DNA from 4 places in the Lysinibacillus sp. FSL L8-0312 genome. Region 1 is predicted to be linked to each of the others. Evidence: riboswitches for the same ligand, from Rfam matches in the RefSeq annotation. Region 1 holds a riboswitch; each other region holds the start of a gene.
What was found. A riboswitch is a leader RNA that binds a small molecule or an ion and turns the genes downstream of it on or off. The one in region 1 is predicted to bind cobalamin.
Positions count from the first base shown of each region.

Region 2: another riboswitch for cobalamin. It lies ahead of MHI22_RS06775 (energy-coupling factor ABC transporter permease); the one in region 1 lies ahead of MHI22_RS14210 (hypothetical protein).
Region 3: another riboswitch for cobalamin. It lies ahead of MHI22_RS04340 (glutaredoxin family protein); the one in region 1 lies ahead of MHI22_RS14210 (hypothetical protein).
Region 4: another riboswitch for cobalamin. It lies ahead of MHI22_RS19070 (ABC transporter substrate-binding protein); the one in region 1 lies ahead of MHI22_RS14210 (hypothetical protein).

Region 1 covers NZ_JBBOOV010000001.1:2,824,943-2,829,104, forward strand. The annotation lists gene MHI22_RS14205 (ABC transporter substrate-binding protein) at 1-681, opposite strand, end outside; gene MHI22_RS14210 (hypothetical protein) at 665-1,222, opposite strand; cobalamin riboswitch at 1,376-1,575, opposite strand; gene MHI22_RS14215 (glutathione peroxidase) at 1,675-2,220, opposite strand; gene MHI22_RS14220 (hypothetical protein) at 2,305-2,853, opposite strand; gene ytvI (sporulation integral membrane protein YtvI) at 2,944-4,002, shown strand.
Region 2 covers NZ_JBBOOV010000001.1:1,319,655-1,323,816, forward strand. The annotation lists gene MHI22_RS06770 ((2Fe-2S) ferredoxin domain-containing protein) at 1-124, opposite strand, end outside; cobalamin riboswitch at 272-453, opposite strand; cobalamin riboswitch at 711-895, shown strand; gene MHI22_RS06775 (energy-coupling factor ABC transporter permease) at 1,039-1,785, shown strand; gene MHI22_RS06780 (energy-coupling factor ABC transporter substrate-binding protein) at 1,789-2,061, shown strand; gene cbiQ (cobalt ECF transporter T component CbiQ) at 2,068-2,841, shown strand; gene MHI22_RS06790 (energy-coupling factor ABC transporter ATP-binding protein) at 2,838-3,674, shown strand; gene MHI22_RS06795 (hypothetical protein) at 3,780-3,938, opposite strand; gene MHI22_RS06800 (S8 family peptidase) at 4,048-4,162, shown strand, end outside.
Region 3 covers NZ_JBBOOV010000001.1:834,063-838,224, reverse strand. The annotation lists gene nrdE (class 1b ribonucleoside-diphosphate reductase subunit alpha) at 1-1,919, opposite strand, end outside; gene nrdI (class Ib ribonucleoside-diphosphate reductase assembly flavoprotein NrdI) at 1,916-2,275, opposite strand; gene MHI22_RS04340 (glutaredoxin family protein) at 2,272-2,496, opposite strand; cobalamin riboswitch at 2,611-2,788, opposite strand; gene MHI22_RS04335 (hypothetical protein) at 3,072-3,728, opposite strand; gene MHI22_RS04330 (hypothetical protein) at 3,768-3,968, opposite strand.
Region 4 covers NZ_JBBOOV010000001.1:3,784,227-3,788,388, forward strand. The annotation lists gene MHI22_RS19065 (acyl-CoA dehydrogenase family protein) at 1-1,605, shown strand, start outside; cobalamin riboswitch at 1,663-1,844, shown strand; gene MHI22_RS19070 (ABC transporter substrate-binding protein) at 1,990-2,961, shown strand; gene MHI22_RS19075 (FecCD family ABC transporter permease) at 2,958-3,959, shown strand; gene MHI22_RS19080 (adenosylcobinamide amidohydrolase) at 3,956-4,162, shown strand, end outside.

The sequences.
Region 1 (4,162 bases):
AACATTGGCTGCATCTAGTATTTCTTGCTGGAAAGTACCAGAGCCTGCTGTATAAATATCGGGTTTAGGACTAATTTCTAAATAAACATTTTTCGGTGCTTTTACTTCCTTCACCTTTGCTTTAACGTCAGCTAATTTCGCTTTAATCTCTTCGTTTACTTCACTTCCTTTATCTGCAACACCCATTACAGCTGCGATCTGTTCGATGTCACCATAAACATCATCGAATGTAGCTGCTGATTGAATAACAAACACTTTGATTCCAGCATCTTCAAGTGGTTTCATTGCTTCCTTATCACCAATCGTATAAGCTATAACAACATCTGGCTTCAACGCTATGATTCGTTCACTGTTAAAATTCACAGAATCAGAAACCCGTTCAATTTTCTGTGCTTCCTCTGGGTAAGTATCATACTCAGTTGCTCCTACGATTTTATCACCAACACCTAGAGCAAATAAAATTTCTGTATTACTTGGTTGCAATGATACAACTGTTTTTGGTACTTCTTTAAACTCTATTTCTACACCGCGATCATCTGTCACTTTGTAGTTTGTTTGCTCTGTTTGTTGTGTATCCTGTGAAGCGTCTTTATTTTTAGTATCTACCGAAGTACCACAACCTGCTAAAATCATTGCAAGGAAGAGTACTGTTAGCCATTGAACATTAAATAATTTCTTCATTATTATTCTCCTTTTTCTTTTTCATCGGATATGATTTACTAATAAATGGTATTTCAGCTATCCCTGCTTGTTGATTCATAAAGACAGCCATAACGAAGCAGACATTGGCTAATAGGCCTAAATAATCAAAAAGAATAGCTGGAACCTCTCGTTCATCCGATACTTTGTGTAATGTACGATATGATTTTTTTGCTTCACTACGGCAAAGATGTAGAGCAGCGGCAGCCTCTGTACCTTGAGGTAAGACAAAGTTTTGTATCTCTTCCTTCACATGACGAACATAAAAATCATAGCGCTCACTTAACCAAGCAAGATCCTCTTCTGTTACAGCTAGTTTTCCACGAACCGAGCCATTGACATGGTAGGCCATAGGTAAAATAATTATTAAATCTTCTACAACAGCTTGTACATCCTCTTTCTTAACTGCAGCTAAAGCAACTCCCAAATGCGTAGTCAGACTGTCTGTTCGAATCTCAAAATCAACCGTCGAAGCTTTTTCACGCATAAATGGATAACAAGAATAACGTGCATCTTTTTTCACTTGCGATCCCCCCACTTTTCATTATGAAAATTCTTGCATAAAAAAACGCCGCTCCTTTACGCAAAGGAACGACGAAAATAACATAATAATGGCCAAATTAACATGACATAGCCTATGTATTTGCCGTATATCCTCCTAGCTTCCGAGAAGTTTTTATACGTTCAAACAAAGGTCGGTCTCCTGGCTTGTACAGTTCATTACATAAAAAACGAATGTGTGATAAAGTACCTTCCCATCTCTGTTAAGACAGTGGTAAACCTTTATACTAGCTGTACTTACAGTTGCGGAAACAGCTTCGGTTTTTCACCGAATTCCCGATTATGCTTGTTAGCACCTTTATTCTGCAAGAATAATTCACTTGTAAAGCAGTTTATCATATATTAATAGGAAAAAATAGCTGTGCTTTGAATGGATCGTCACCATTTCTAAAGAATAAGATAAACAAAACTATTTTATAGTATAGTTTCAATTGCCTGTTCAATATCAAGTTGTGAATCTGTTGGTTCAAAGCGTGCAACGGTCTTGCCGTTAGCATCTACTAAAAACTTTGTAAAGTTCCAGCGAATATTACGACCATCTAAAAAGTTAGGGGCAAGTTGAACAATTGCCTCAGCAAGCATTTTTTCCTGCATGCTCGCCTTGCCAAACTCTCGAAAATCCACTTCATGTTTTAAATAATTGAATAATGGGTGGGTAGTCTCTCCATTTACTTGTACAAGCTCAAAAATTGGGAAGGTAACGCCATAATTCACTTTACAAAGATGCGTAGTCTCCTCGCCATCTTCAGGATTTTGATGACCAAATTGATCGCAAGGAAATCCTAGAACGACAAAATTATCTTTCCCATATTTATCATACATTTTTTGTAAGTCATCAAATTGATATGTAAATCGGCATTGATTCGCCGTATTGACAATTAGCATCGTTTTTCCACGATATGTTTCCATGGATAAAATTTCACCATTAGGTTTTCGTACTAAATAATTATAAATGCTCATGTCTTAACCCCTTTTATTTTTTCATTTATTATAGTTGACTATTCAATAATTTACCAAATAATTTGCACAAAAAACACCATCTCGTTACGTTGAACGGATGGCTGACTTATACTTCTGTTTAGATTTAACGTCCTGCTCTTCATTAATTAAACGATGGGCAATGTCTAATAACTTTATGTCACTTGTCTCGTCATATAGCTTTTTAAAAGATACAATAATATCATGGCGAATGTGAGTCGGATGCTTCTCATCTAAACAAGTTTGAAATCTCTTTGCTAAATAAGACACCACTAAGTCACTTTGTACTTGACCTGCTAGCCCAATTTTCCAAATAGCTTGTAATGCATTTCGAGCTGTAACGGATCGTTCATCATAAGTCACAGCCCAAATCTTTAAAAAATCCTCCAATACCCTTTCTTCTGGGTCACTTTTTGCGGCTAAGGCGCATAAAATTTGTGCAGCACGTGCACGTGCATGACCATCTTTGTATGTAAGTGCTTGTACAAGCTGTTCCCAGACTGCATATGTCCAATCTACGGGTTCCTGCAGAATTTTTATTAGTTCCTCGTAAGATTCAATATCGCGGTCATGCTCTGTTAGATTATTAAAAAGTTGCAAAATCTCTTTCTCCATAATTTATCCCTACCTTTATTGTTTCAGAACGTAATAAAATTTGATTTATGGTACACTTAACTTAATTTTTTTCTCAAAGAAGGTGAGTTTATGAATAAATTTAATGCTAGGAAAATGATTTTCCGATTGATTGTGATTCTTTCTCTACTTGTAGCTGCCTATTTTGTAATCCCTGTATCCATGCCTATAATACTTGCTGGTGTCAGTGCATTTTTCTTAGAACCCATTGTTATGTTCTTTAAAAGGCGATGGAAAATGTCAAGGAAAATTGTAGTTGCTTTTATATACATAGTGAGTGTTATTGTTATCTCTATTATTTGCTATATATCCATTACACAAATTATGTCGCAAATAATTATATTGTCAAAGCAAGCTCCCTATTATATTTCCAAGCTATCAGATATGTGGCTTCATATGCAAGAAAATATTTCTAAATACACAGAGGACTTTCCACCTGAAGTAAGTGCTTCGCTTCAAAAAACCACTATGGATTTCATAAAGAAAGTTGAAGAATCCTTTTTAAGCTTCTTTAATTATAACAAAGTTTCAGCATTCTTTTCAGAGATTCCAAGCCTATTTATCAGTCTTCTCGTTTATATGATTGCTTTATTCCTATTTATGCTTGATTTGCCCAAATTAAAGGAAATCACTTATAAATATTTAAAGCCTAACACAGCAAAGAAAATAAAAATCATCTTAAATCGTTTAAAAGATGCAACATTCGGTTATATGAAGGCACACTTATTTGTAAGCTTTATCATAGGTGGCGTCACACTTATTGGATTACTATTAATCCAACCGAAATATGCAGTTACGATGACCATTATTATTTGGTTAATAGATATCGTTCCTTTCCTAGGGTCCATTATTATATTAGCCCCATGGGGACTATACCATCTATTAATGGGAAACACAGCTATCGCTGTAAAATTATTCATCTTAGCTGCTATTTTACTTATTATTCGTCGTGTCGTCGAGCCTAAACTAATGGGCGACCACATTGGCTTATCCACTTTGCCAACATTAATTGCCATGTTCATTGGTCTACAGTTATTTGGTATCATCGGTTTACTCGTTGGCCCATTTGTTATCATTTTCTTTATTGCCTTAAAAGAGACAGGTGTCATTAAGCTAAATTTTAAAATTTAATGCAAAGTCATTACGCTTCGAGCTTACCTCTAATGCTCCTCTTAAACCACTGGAAATGCAAAATAAGTGTTCATCTCTCCTCGACAAAGGAGGTAGATGAACACTAAAGCAAAATAAAAAAGGTCATCTTTGTATATTTTTTCTCTACAAAGATGACCTT
Region 2 (4,162 bases), 1.5 Mb from region 1:
GTGCTTGCTGTTGTATTTCTTCTCGAATAGCTAGGGTAATTTCCTCCCCACCTTTGTTCATGCAACTACTACCATTACAAATAAAGAGATGTGTTTTCATCCCCTCTAAATTCCATGTTGTCATCTTCTGTCTCCCCTCATTTGCTTTCTGGAAAAAGAAAAACCTTTACTCTAATTACGAAGAGTAAAGGTTTTGTAGAAGCCAAATAAAAACGAATAAAATAAAATACAGGTACTCGCTCTTGCTTCAACTTCTCCCTCCGAAAAGTTTGCATGCACAATCAAATAAGCAGGTTTCCTGACTTAAGCTTCATTTTACTATCGCACCTTCCCAAGTTTGCACCAGTGGCTTTGCAATTTCATCAGCTATTACAGTAGCGGGGGCTGTATTGGATTTTCACCAATTTCCCTATTATCTCGAGTTATTCGAGCACTTATCGACGTTTTATATGAAATTTATTATCTTCTTAATAGAATAGAAAACTGTCTCTATCATATCTCATTATTTTAAAATTTCAATATTTCTATAAAAATTTATGACAATTTTATCAATTTTGTGTGTAGACCAGGTATAAAAATTATAATATCTCCTTATTTATGACAATTCAGTAGTTATCAGAATCTTCTCTATTGACCTTCAATTGAAAATATTTTTAAAAAAAGTATAGCATATTTATGGAAAATCATGTTACACTTTGTCGTGAAATCTCACAACTTAATGTTTTTTCGGTGTAAAATACTTATCATTTTGCTTAAAAGGGAAGCCGGTTTGAGTCCGGCGCGGTCCCGCCACTGTATTAGGGAGCTTTATAGAACATGTCACTGTCCAACGGATGGGAAGACCTATAAAGTGTTGAACTAGAGCCAGGAGACCTGCCGAAAAATATGTGATCGTTTCAGCCTACGAGGATAGGTGTGCGGCTTAGCAGATGAGAATGTTATTTGCTTTTTTAGCTATGCACTTTTCCAACAACGGAGAAGTGCTTTTTTATTTACGCACGCTACATTCTAAAAATCTATTAGTAAGGAGGAAAGCTTTTGAAATTTTCATGGTGGAAACTTAGTTATTTTTTATTGGCCTTTTTACTCGTGCCAAAACGTGCCTTTGCTATGCATATCATGGAAGGTTTTTTACCAATCGAATGGGCTATTTTTTGGTGGGTCATCTCTATCCCATTTATTATTCTAGGATTGCGCTCCATTCGCAAAACAATTGAAGAAAACCCTGAAACCAAAATGCTTTTAGGTCTTTCAGGAGCCTTTGCTTTTGTGCTGTCGGCGTTAAAAATCCCTTCGGTTACAGGTAGTTGCTCCCACCCAACTGGTGTTGGACTTGGAACGGTTTTATTCGGACCTCTAGCTATGAGTGTCATCGGAACGATTGTTTTATTATTCCAATCTTTATTATTAGCACATGGTGGGATTACCACTTTAGGAGCGAACGCCTTCTCTATGGCGATTGTAGGCCCATTTATTGCTTACTTTGTCTTTAAAGGGGCTCAAAAAATAGGGTTGTCATTTTCACTAGCTGTTTTTTTTGCTGCGATGCTTGGTGACTTAGGTACATATGTTGTGACTTCTGTACAGTTAGCATTAGCCTTCCCTTCAGAGGTTGGCGGCTTTATGGCATCGTTTACAAAGTTCGCAGGTATTTTTGCCTTAACTCAAATTCCGTTAGCGGTGAGTGAAGGAATTTTAACGGTCATTGTGATGAATTTCTTGAAAAAGTACAATGTCAGCGAATTAAAAATGTTGCGTGTTTTCTCAACAAAGGAGGCACATTAGTAGATGAAACGAAATTTATTACTATTAGCGATTGTTGTGCTGTTAGCTATCATCCCATTGTTTATACAAAAAGGTGCAGAATTTGGTGGTGCTGATGGAGAGGCAGAAGCAGCCATTGGCGAAATCAATGCAGAATATGAACCGTGGTTTGAAAGCTTATGGGAGCCACCAAGTGGTGAAATTGAAAGCTTATTATTCGTGCTACAGGCAGCTATTGGAGCTGGTTTTATTGGCTACTTCATCGGCTATATGCGCGGCAAGCATAAAGAAGGTTAACCCGTTATGTTACTCATTGATAAGTATGCGTATCTTAATAAGCTAGCGTCCGTTCATCCGCTAGAAAAAATGATATTTTCAATTGGTCTACTTCTCGTAACGCTCATCATGAGAGATGAACGACTTTCACTCATTACATTTTTTGTAATGAGTGCTTTTATCATTTTAGGTGCAAAAATTCCGCTTACCTACTATGTTAAGTTATTATTGCTACCTGGATTTTTCTTACTAACAAGTCTTGTATCCATCTTGCTGTCAATCACACCAGCAACTCATGTATTACCTGCCCATCTGTGGTCTTTTACGTGGATGAATTGGACAATTTTCATCGGAAAAGCAAGTGCCCTGTCCGCCCAACAATTGTTCTTTATTGTCCTTGGCAGTAGTAGTTGTTTATACTTTTTAATTTTGACCACATCCGTACAAGGGATTTGCTATGTGCTCCGACAATGGCGACTGCCCTCTTTATTGGTTGAGCTTATTGAACTAACCTATCGTTTTATTTTTATATTTTTAGAAAGCATGTACAGAATACATCTTGCCCAGCAAGCGCGTCTTGGCTACCATTCTCCAATGCAATGGCTACGCTCCGTATCCATGCTTATTGTGGCGCTATTTGCTGAAATGTTTCAGCGTAGTCGTGAGCTTAATAATGCCATGCAGTCACGGGGTGGCGAAGCCGTCTACTGGCAAGAGATGGGCTCCTATAGCAAGAAAAATTGGCTAGGCATAGCGACACTGTTCCTATTCCTCATTGTATATGGAGGGTACTTCTCATGACAGCATTCTATTTTGAACTAAACCGCTTGTCCTATGCCTATGCAGATGGTACGAAGGCATTGTCAGACATTACTTTACACATTCCAAAAGGAAAAAAAATTGCCATCCTTGGTCATAATGGCGCTGGAAAATCAACATTGTTTCAGCATCTTAATGGTATTTTACAACCGTCAGCTGGGACGATTGTTTTTGATGGCAACGAGCTTCAATATAGTCGAAAAGCTTTAAAGGCACTTCGCCAGCAAGTTGGCATTGTTTTTCAAGATGCGGATCATCAACTTTTTTCAGGTACTGTCAAGCAAGATATCGCATTTGGACCACTAAATCTTGGCTGGTCTACCGAAAAAATCGAAGAAAAAATAGCATGGGCTGTTGCGCAAACGGAAATAGGCGATTTACTCGAAAAACCTATTCACTTTCTAAGCGTAGGTCAGAAAAAGCGTGTGGCGATGGCAGGTGTTTTAGCGATGGAGCCCTCTGTCCTCTTATTAGATGAGCCAACAGCAGGCCTTGACAATTATTATGCTACCCAAGTTCTACAGTACCTAGGTAAATTAGAAGACGGCGAAAGAACCATTTTACTTGCTACCCATGACATTCCCCTTGCTTATGAATGGGCGGATCAAATCATTGTCATGGAGGCAGGGAATATCATTTATAACGGAGACCCGATCGAGTTGTTTTATGAAGAAGAATTGCTGCAACGTGCACATCTCGAACGTCCATGGGTTTTTGATATGTTCATGACATTACAAAAAAAGAAGCTATTGCAGGAAAACATTACACCCCCCCGCTCCAAGTGTGAATTACAACAATTAATAGAACAATTGTAGACAAAAGTCATCGAGAAATTCTCTCTCGATGGCTTTATCATTTTTTATTTTCTTTCATATTCAAAAATTAGTAAACTACTACGAAATCAAAAGATTCGATTTATGTTAGCGATACGTCAAATTCGTTGCGATGTCTTTGATGGTTTGGCATGCCAAAAACATATTGGATAAACGTAAAAGAACGAAGCGTGCAATACTTGGAAGTCCATCAGCTGAATAGAGGCTTTCTACTAAATTAGTTGTAAAACAAAAAACTTTAGACAATTCGAAGGAAAAAATAGTGAAAAATTTTCCTCCTTTACGAAACTTTTCTAATCTTTATCCGTATTAATAGAGTCGAGACTTAATTTATAACACCAAGGAGAGATAACAATTGAAAAGTTTGTTTAAAAAATCAGTCGCTATTGTAGCATCCGCTACACTAATGGTTCCAGCTGCTTCTGCCTTTGCTGAAGTACCTCAGCATAAAGCCAAGAATGTACTGGCAA
Region 3 (4,162 bases), 2.0 Mb from region 1:
GCAGAGTACAAATCAATTAAATCATACGGATTAACATCATATGCCTCTACATATAAATGACTGTTATCATTTGTTAAATGAGGCATTGGATAAATCGTTCTACTATCTGCATAATCACGAACCTCTACACGCTCAGTACATGGCGCAATAGAAGCCGTACAGCTACGTATGTAGGAAATACTGCCAGTTGGTGCAATAGCCAAACGATAGGAATGGAATAGACCATATTGCATCACATCTTGCTTAAGCGTTTCCCACATGTTTTTCGTAATGATTGGAACATTGCCAAGTGCTTTTAACACAACGGGTGATAGTTCTTCGTCGATTTTATTGACATATTGGTCAAAGTAGCTACCTGATGCATAATCACTGTCCTCAAATCGATAAAAAGTTGCAGCTTTTTCTTTAGCCATTTCCATCGATGATTTGAGTGAATAAAAGTTCATTGCTTCCATAAAACGATCCATGAAATCAATCGATTCTTTAGAGCCATATAAAATGCCCTCCGTCACAAGATGGCCGTGGAGGTTCATACAACCAAGTCCTACTGAATGCATTAATTGATTGGCTTTTGCAACAGACGGTACATTTTTAATGTGCGTCATTTGCGACACATTTGTTAATAGGTGCATAGCCGTATCGATTAAGGCTTCGAAATCATTGACCTTACTTGCTGCATGAATATCAATAGACCCTAAGTTACAGGATACATCTAATCCATAGTCATTCGGTTGATCTTGATCTGTAATAATGCTTGTTTCTTGAACTTGCAGGATTTCGGTACATAGATTGGACATTTTTACGCGACCGATGTTTTTTAATGGATGCACTTCATTGACATTATCATCAAAAATTTCAAACGGATAGCCCGATTCAAATTGTGCTTTTTTCACTTCTGTATACAGCCTACGTGCATTCAAACGTTTAATTTTACGAATTTTAGGGTTATCAAGTAGCTCATAGTACATATCTGAAATGGAAATCTCAGACATGCGTTTGCCATATTCTTTGAAAATATCATATGGGCTGAACAAGACAATATCTTTATCACGTTTCATAAGTTCGAAGAAAATACTTGGTATAATTATTCCTGTTGATAATGTTGCGAGGCGAATTTTATCATCGGCATTCGGTTTTTTAGATGAAATGAAATTTTCAATGTCTGCATGGAAAATATTTAAATAGACAACACCAGAGCCATTTCGCTGCCCTAGTTGATTGGAATAACTGAAAGAATTTTCTAACAGTTTAGCAACTGGGATGACACCACTGGCACGATTTAGAATCTCTTTAATAGGGTCACCTAAAGGGCGTAAATCAGTTAAGTTAACTCCAACCCCACCGCCAAGTCTTGATAGCTCTAAGCAATAACCAATATTTTCAGCAATACTATTCATGGAATCATCCATCGATAATTTAAAGCAGCTCACTAATTCACCACGTGCTTTTTTACCACTATTTAATGCTGTTGGTGTAGCAGGCTGATAAGCTTCCATCATTGCTTCGACAGAACGTTCTGCTAGCACCGTATTCCCTTGTGCTAAATACAAGGCGATAATGACAATACGGTCCTCATATTTTTCTAAAATCTCTTCTCCATCACGACTTTTCATAGCATAGCTATCGTAAAATTTACTTGCACTCATAAAGGATGGGAAGCGGAAATTATAATCATATGCTTTTTTGTACAACTTCTTAATAAATTCCATTTCATACATGTCGATAAATGCTTTCTCGTAGTAGCCCTCATCAACTAAATAACGGATTTTTTCTTCAATATCAATAAAGTAACGTAAACGCACGTTGACATACTCTAAAAAGTAGCGGCGTGTAGCTTCACGATCCTTTTCTAATTCAAGTAGCCCAGTTGAACTATAACGATTCAGTACGTCATTATTTAGCTTTAAATAGGTTTTCATCTTATTACCCTCGTTTCATAAAACGTTTGTATGGCTTCATAATCTGTTTGATTGCCTCGTAAATCTAATTTTCTTACTAAGGGTACATGATAGGTAGCAGCGATTTTCTCGCCAGCAGCCCCAAATACGTTGTGCCCAAAGTTACTATTCCCACTGGCAACTACACCTTTACAAAAATCTCTGTTTTTTTCTAAAAAACGTTCCACTTTTGCAGGGATATCGCCTAAGCCATCAGTATAAGTAATTAAAAGATAAGGCTTATTCAATTGTAATTCCTCAGAGAGCTCAACAGACTCTGCCCTTAATTTGGAAACAATATTCCGGACATTTCCTGTACGACTTGCGTAAACGATCATAGAACAATCATCTCAATATGAGAAACTATGTCCTTAACATCTCCTATAAATGTATTATTCATTTCTAAAACAGGCACACTTAAAAAACCTGCATCGATTATTGTTTGTTTAGCTTGTTCATCGTGATCAATGTTGACAATTTCTGCATCAAGTCCTGCACGTTGTAATTCAGATTTTACCCAAAGGCATTTTGGACAGATTGTTTTCGTATAAAGTTTCATAGAAATCCCTCTTTTCATATAATAAAAAGCTATCTCCTCTAGAGAGATAGCTAAATGGAAACGTTACCATACCAAAAATACTGACGTTCCCATTTCTTAATCCCCGAAGAAATGATTAATTGTTTTATAGAGGCAGGTCTCCTGGCTTTGCTTCATCCTCTGATTCCCTTCCCATGCGAATGCACAGTGGTTGTAATCATTGTCAGCTTCACAGTTGCGGGGACAGCGTCGGAATTGTACCGAACTTCCCTTTTAAACTACATATAGTAGCACCTATATAAAACGAACACAATATATAGTTGTTGTTCAATAGTTTTAAGTGTACCATCCTTCATATAAAAAGTAAATCTAGATTCTAAACTTCTTTATTTTTTGATTATTCATTATTTTCGATTATAACTTTCGAAGGAATTTCACCATCTATTACTTATATCTTAATTCATTGTGTATCTAAACTATGTACGAGATTTTTTGTTACTACGGATCTATGAGCATTAAATATACTAGCGTATTTCACATAGAAACAGCCTATATTCTAAAGAATAATAGACTGTTTGACATGTCGAACGTATGGATTACTCGATTTCGACAAATAAGGACAATTCCTTATAAAATTCAGGCGTTGCTGCCGAATTCACTTGAAAATGAGGATTATATTTTGATAAAAGTTTATAGAGAGTAGTTGCGGTTAACAGACTCTGTTCTCGATCGAAAGCCCTGAAACTTTCATAGACCTCCTTCACTTTACCATTTATTGAATGACAAAAAAACTGTTGAACATCTGCATCCTCTAAATAATCCTTTTCCCATCTGTAACATATTAAATTTGTTAGGAAAAACATTTCTAATCCAGGCATTTTTCCAACTTCAATGAGCAATGACATTCCATAATGAAATGCATTTTCCAACCATTTTATGCCGTGGCGATCTTTGTAAAAGCGCATCAACTTTTGTAACCCATGTCCTTGCTCCTTCACTAGATAAGCATGGATATTTGTATGACCAGCAGTTCTTTCCCATTCATCGAGAGAGAATTTATACTTCCTTACCAGTTTCATCCAAAGCTTTTGAAGCTTGTCTTCAGAAAGGTATTGTGTTTGTTGATTCCATCTTAGAAAAATGTCTAAACTTTCTAATACCAAGCCTCTTTCCATTTCAAAATGATCCAATTTTCTATATAAAACTTTTTGATTCATATCTATGTTGTCCATTATGTCTTCAGATTTGTTCATTTTGCATTCCATTTAATTATTCACTTCACTTCAGATTTTTTATCTACTATCATGACATGTCTCGACTAATTCATGCTTGATCGTTAAATAGGCATCATTAATAGATGTATAATCATTTGGGTTTTCTTCTATTAACTTCCTAATATAAAGCTGTAATGGCCTAATATGCTCACCAGAAAGGTTGTTCATAATTTGCTGCTTTAACTGATTTATATAAAATGAAATTGAATGTGATGTCATCTTGTTCACCCCTATTTATTCATAAAAAAAACATCTTGCCCTAATGGGAAGATGCTAGCTATGACTGACATACTTCATAGTTCTTCAACCAATATAAAATAAGTCGTCTATATTGAATAAAGACTCTTTTTTTGGTTGTCGCACTATGAGTATGATGAAGGTAATTCGTCACACTCAACACCCCCTATCCGCGT
Region 4 (4,162 bases), 960 kb from region 1:
CAAAAAGTGTTAGAAATGATGTTAGATAAAGAGTTTTTGTCTTATGCACACAGAGAACTGACAGATTTCGGTGAGTTATGTGCAGGTGATATTGACGTAAGGGCAAAACATACTGATCGGCAGGGAGAGCCCCGCCTTGAACGGTATAATGCTTATGGAGAAGAGGTATCAGAGGTTTGGGTGAATGACGGTTACAAAAAAACAATTGAAGAGACATATAATACGGGAATTGTTGGCTACGTGCACAAAGAAATTCCACAGTTAGGTCACAAAGGGAATTATGTCTATAGCTTTGCACAAGGTTATTTACTATCTCATGCAGAGCCCGGTTTTTATTGTCCCGTGACTTTGACGATGGCTACGGCTTATCTATTAGATCATTATGCTGATGAGGATGTAAAGCAGCGTTTCTTGCCACATGTTTGTGCAACAGGAGAGACGGAGCTATACGAAGGGGCAACATTTTTAACAGAACGTCAAGGAGGGTCAGACGTTGGGGCGAATGTTGTGGAGGCCAGAAAAGTAGGCAATGAGTACCGTCTCTATGGAGAAAAATACTTCGCATCCAATGCAGGTATGTGTGGCGTAGCAATGGTGTTGGCACGTTTAGAAGGCGCACAAGCAGGCTCTAAAGGGTTAACGTTATTTGCAGTTCCATGGAATAATGAAGATGGTACGGCTAATCATCTTCGTATTCGTCGATTGAAAGATAAATTAGGCGTTCGAGCAGTCCCATCGGGCGAGGTAGAGTTTGATGGTGCCCTTGCTTATATTGTAGGGGAACAAAATAAAGGGATTTATTACATGCTAGAAGCACTAAATCTTTCGAGAATTTGTAATGCAGTCGCATCGATTGGTATTATGCGTCGAGGCTTTTTAGAGGCAAAGCATTATGTGACCAATCGATATGCATTTGGCAAGCCCTTAACACAATACCCAATGATCCAGGATACATTAGGGAAGTTTGCTGCTAAGCTGCATGTGGAAGTAGCGACAGTATTTGATCTTATTCAATTATACGATAAAGTGACAAGTGGGCAGGGAACACAACAAGATCTCATTATGAATCGTTTATATATTGCCATTATGAAAAAGGAAACGGCAGAGCAAGCCGTTCATTATGCTAGTGAAGCGATTGAATTACATGGTGGTAATGGCTATATTGAAGACTTTGTGACACCACGCTTACTAAGGGATGCACAAGTATTGACGGTATGGGAGGGAACGGCAAATATTTTGGCTTTAGAACTTATTCGTTTAGTGGATAAATTCCATGCACATGAACTGTTTGTCCGTGAAATGGAGACAAGGCTAGAGAAGCTAGCGGATAGTCCACTAGTGCAAATTGTGGAAGAGCAGTTGGTAAATCTTGCGGCTACATTACAAATTTTTAGCGCTTTAGATGAAGCAACTAAAACTTTTGAAGCAAAAGGTATAGCGAAAAAGATGGCCCATCTTTATGAAAGTGTTGTAGCGGTGGAATGGGCACTAAAATTTGGCGGGAAGTACGAAAAGCTAGCGGATATCTATTTAGAGCAAACGTGGTCATTGCGACAAATAGGTGCACAAATGAAAACCGTACAATATTTTTCTGAAATTGTATAATTGCCAAGGAGTCGTCTGGAATGGAGGCGACTTCTTTTATTTTCATGTATAATGAAATCAACTGAATATTATAAAGGTTCTTTACTTAAGTAAAGTGAAAAGGGAAGTCGGTGTAATTCCGATGCGGTCCCGCCACTGTAAGTGTGAGTTTTTTCAAATAATGCCACTGAAGATTTCGGGAAGGCTTGAAAAACGCAATAAGCACGAGCCAGGAGACCTGCCTTTATAGTATAGACATGACAGCCTACGAGGATAGGGTGGTGGATTTTGTATCAGTTTTTTGGTGCGATTTTGACCCCTCATCATTCGAAGATGAGGGGTCTTATTTTGATGGAGAAAATATTTCTAACCAATTGACGCACGGATCAACAAAGGAGGATTCACATGAAGAAATATTGGAAAATAGGATTATCAGCATTTTTAGCAGTAGGTTTGTTAGCAGCATGTGGGCAAGAAGCCAAAAATGACAAGCCAGTAGCTACGGAGCAGCAAACACAGCAAGAGACTCCACAGGTGGATGAAGCAACATTCCCAATGACCATAACAGATGCCATTGGCAAGGATATTACACTTGAAGCACCGCCTGAAAAAATTGTTTCTCTTATTCCAAGTAACACAGAGATATTATTTGAACTTGGTTTAAATGATGAAATAGTTGGGGTGACAGACAATGATGATTATCCACCAGAAGTCGCTGAAAAGGAGAAAGTTGGGGGCATGGAGTACAATATTGAAAAAATTATTGCCTTAAAGCCAGATATCGTGTTTTCGCATGAATCTAGCATGTCCCTTTCAGAAGCGGCAATTGAACAGCTTGAGTCAGCAGGTTTGAAAGTATTTGTCGTAAAAAATGCACAAGACTTTAATGAAACTTACACAACGATTGAGCTGCTTGGTCGTGCAACAGGGAAATTACCAGAGGCTGAAAAAATCGTTGCTAATATGAAGGAAAAAGTGGAAGATGTTCTGACAAAAGTAAAGGATGTCGAACCCAAAAAAGTGCTAGTCGAAGCATCGGATGAACCTACTATTTATACGGCGGGTAATGGCACATTTATGAATGCTATGCTGGACATGATTCATGCAGAAAACGTAGCGGCAGATGCGAAGGATTGGTATGAAATTAGTTCAGAACAAATTATTGCGAAAAACCCAGATGTCATCGTTGTGACATATCATTATGTACCAGATATTTTAACAAAAATACCACAACGTGCTGGTTTCGATACTGTTAATGCCGTGAAAAATAAGGCAATCGTTCAAGTAGATGAAAGCACAACAAGTCGTCAAGGTCCCCGTTTAGGAGAAGGTCTTGAAGAATTAGCAAAAGCTATTTATCCAGAGGTATTTAAGTGAAAAAAATAGCACTAGCCTATGTACTAACATGTACGCTTCTTGTCATTAGTATCTGGTGTGGCGTAGCGATAGGCTCAGTTCATATTCCGTTAGAAGTTTTATGGAATCAAGCAGTTGATGAAACGGCTGCTAATATCTTTTGGAAAATCCGTCTGCCACGCGTGTTGTTAGCTGGACTAGTGGGAGCTTCTTTGGCCATTGCTGGAGCAGCTTTCCAAGGGTTGTTAAAAAACCCATTGGCAGATCCATATACATTAGGCGTCTCGTCGGGGGCATCTGTTGGTGCTGTTATTACGATCTTTTTTAGTATATCTATACCGGTCGTAGGCTTGTATGCCCTACCCACTTTTAGTATGATAGGCGCAATCATCACGATGGTAGTGGTCATGAGCTTCGCTAGAATGGTAGACCGTTCATTGAAGATGGAAACGTTAATTTTAACAGGTGTTATTTTTAGCTCATTTCTAGGTTCTCTCATTTCATTAATGATCGCTTTATCTGGAGAAGAGCTACGCCAAGTAATTGGCTGGTTACTAGGTTCTGTGTCAATGCGTGGATGGCCATATGTCCAAATGATCACGCCATTTGTTATTGTTGGTTCCATTATGCTTTGGACGCAAAGACGAGAGCTAAATGTTTTGTTATATGGTGAAGAGCGCGCGAAGCATTTAGGTGTCAATGTGAAACGTAGTAAGTATTTGATTTTAGCGGGTGGCTCCATGTTAACAGGAGCTGCTGTAGCGGTTTCTGGCACAATTGGCTTTGTAGGATTAGTTGTACCGCATATGACAAGGATGATTTGGGGTTCTGACCACCGCCATTTATTGCCATTATCGTTTTTCAATGGCGCAACTTTACTCATTGTTTGCGATTTAGTAGCACGAACAATTATTGTGCCAAGAGAGCTACCTATTGGTGTTATTACGGCGTTTATTGGTGCACCTGTTTTCTCCTATATTTTTTATAAGCAACGAAGAAGTAAGGGGGTACGGGCATGATTATTGTCGAACATCTATCAGGTGGTTATGAAGATGTACCAATCGTCAAGGACATTAGTTTTACTGTGGAAAAAGGGAAAATTCTTGGTATTCTGGGACCGAATGGTAGCGGGAAATCCACATTATTAAAGGTAATGAGTGGGATATTACCAGCTACTGCTGGAACAATCACAATTGATGGACAAAATATCCTTTCTTATAAT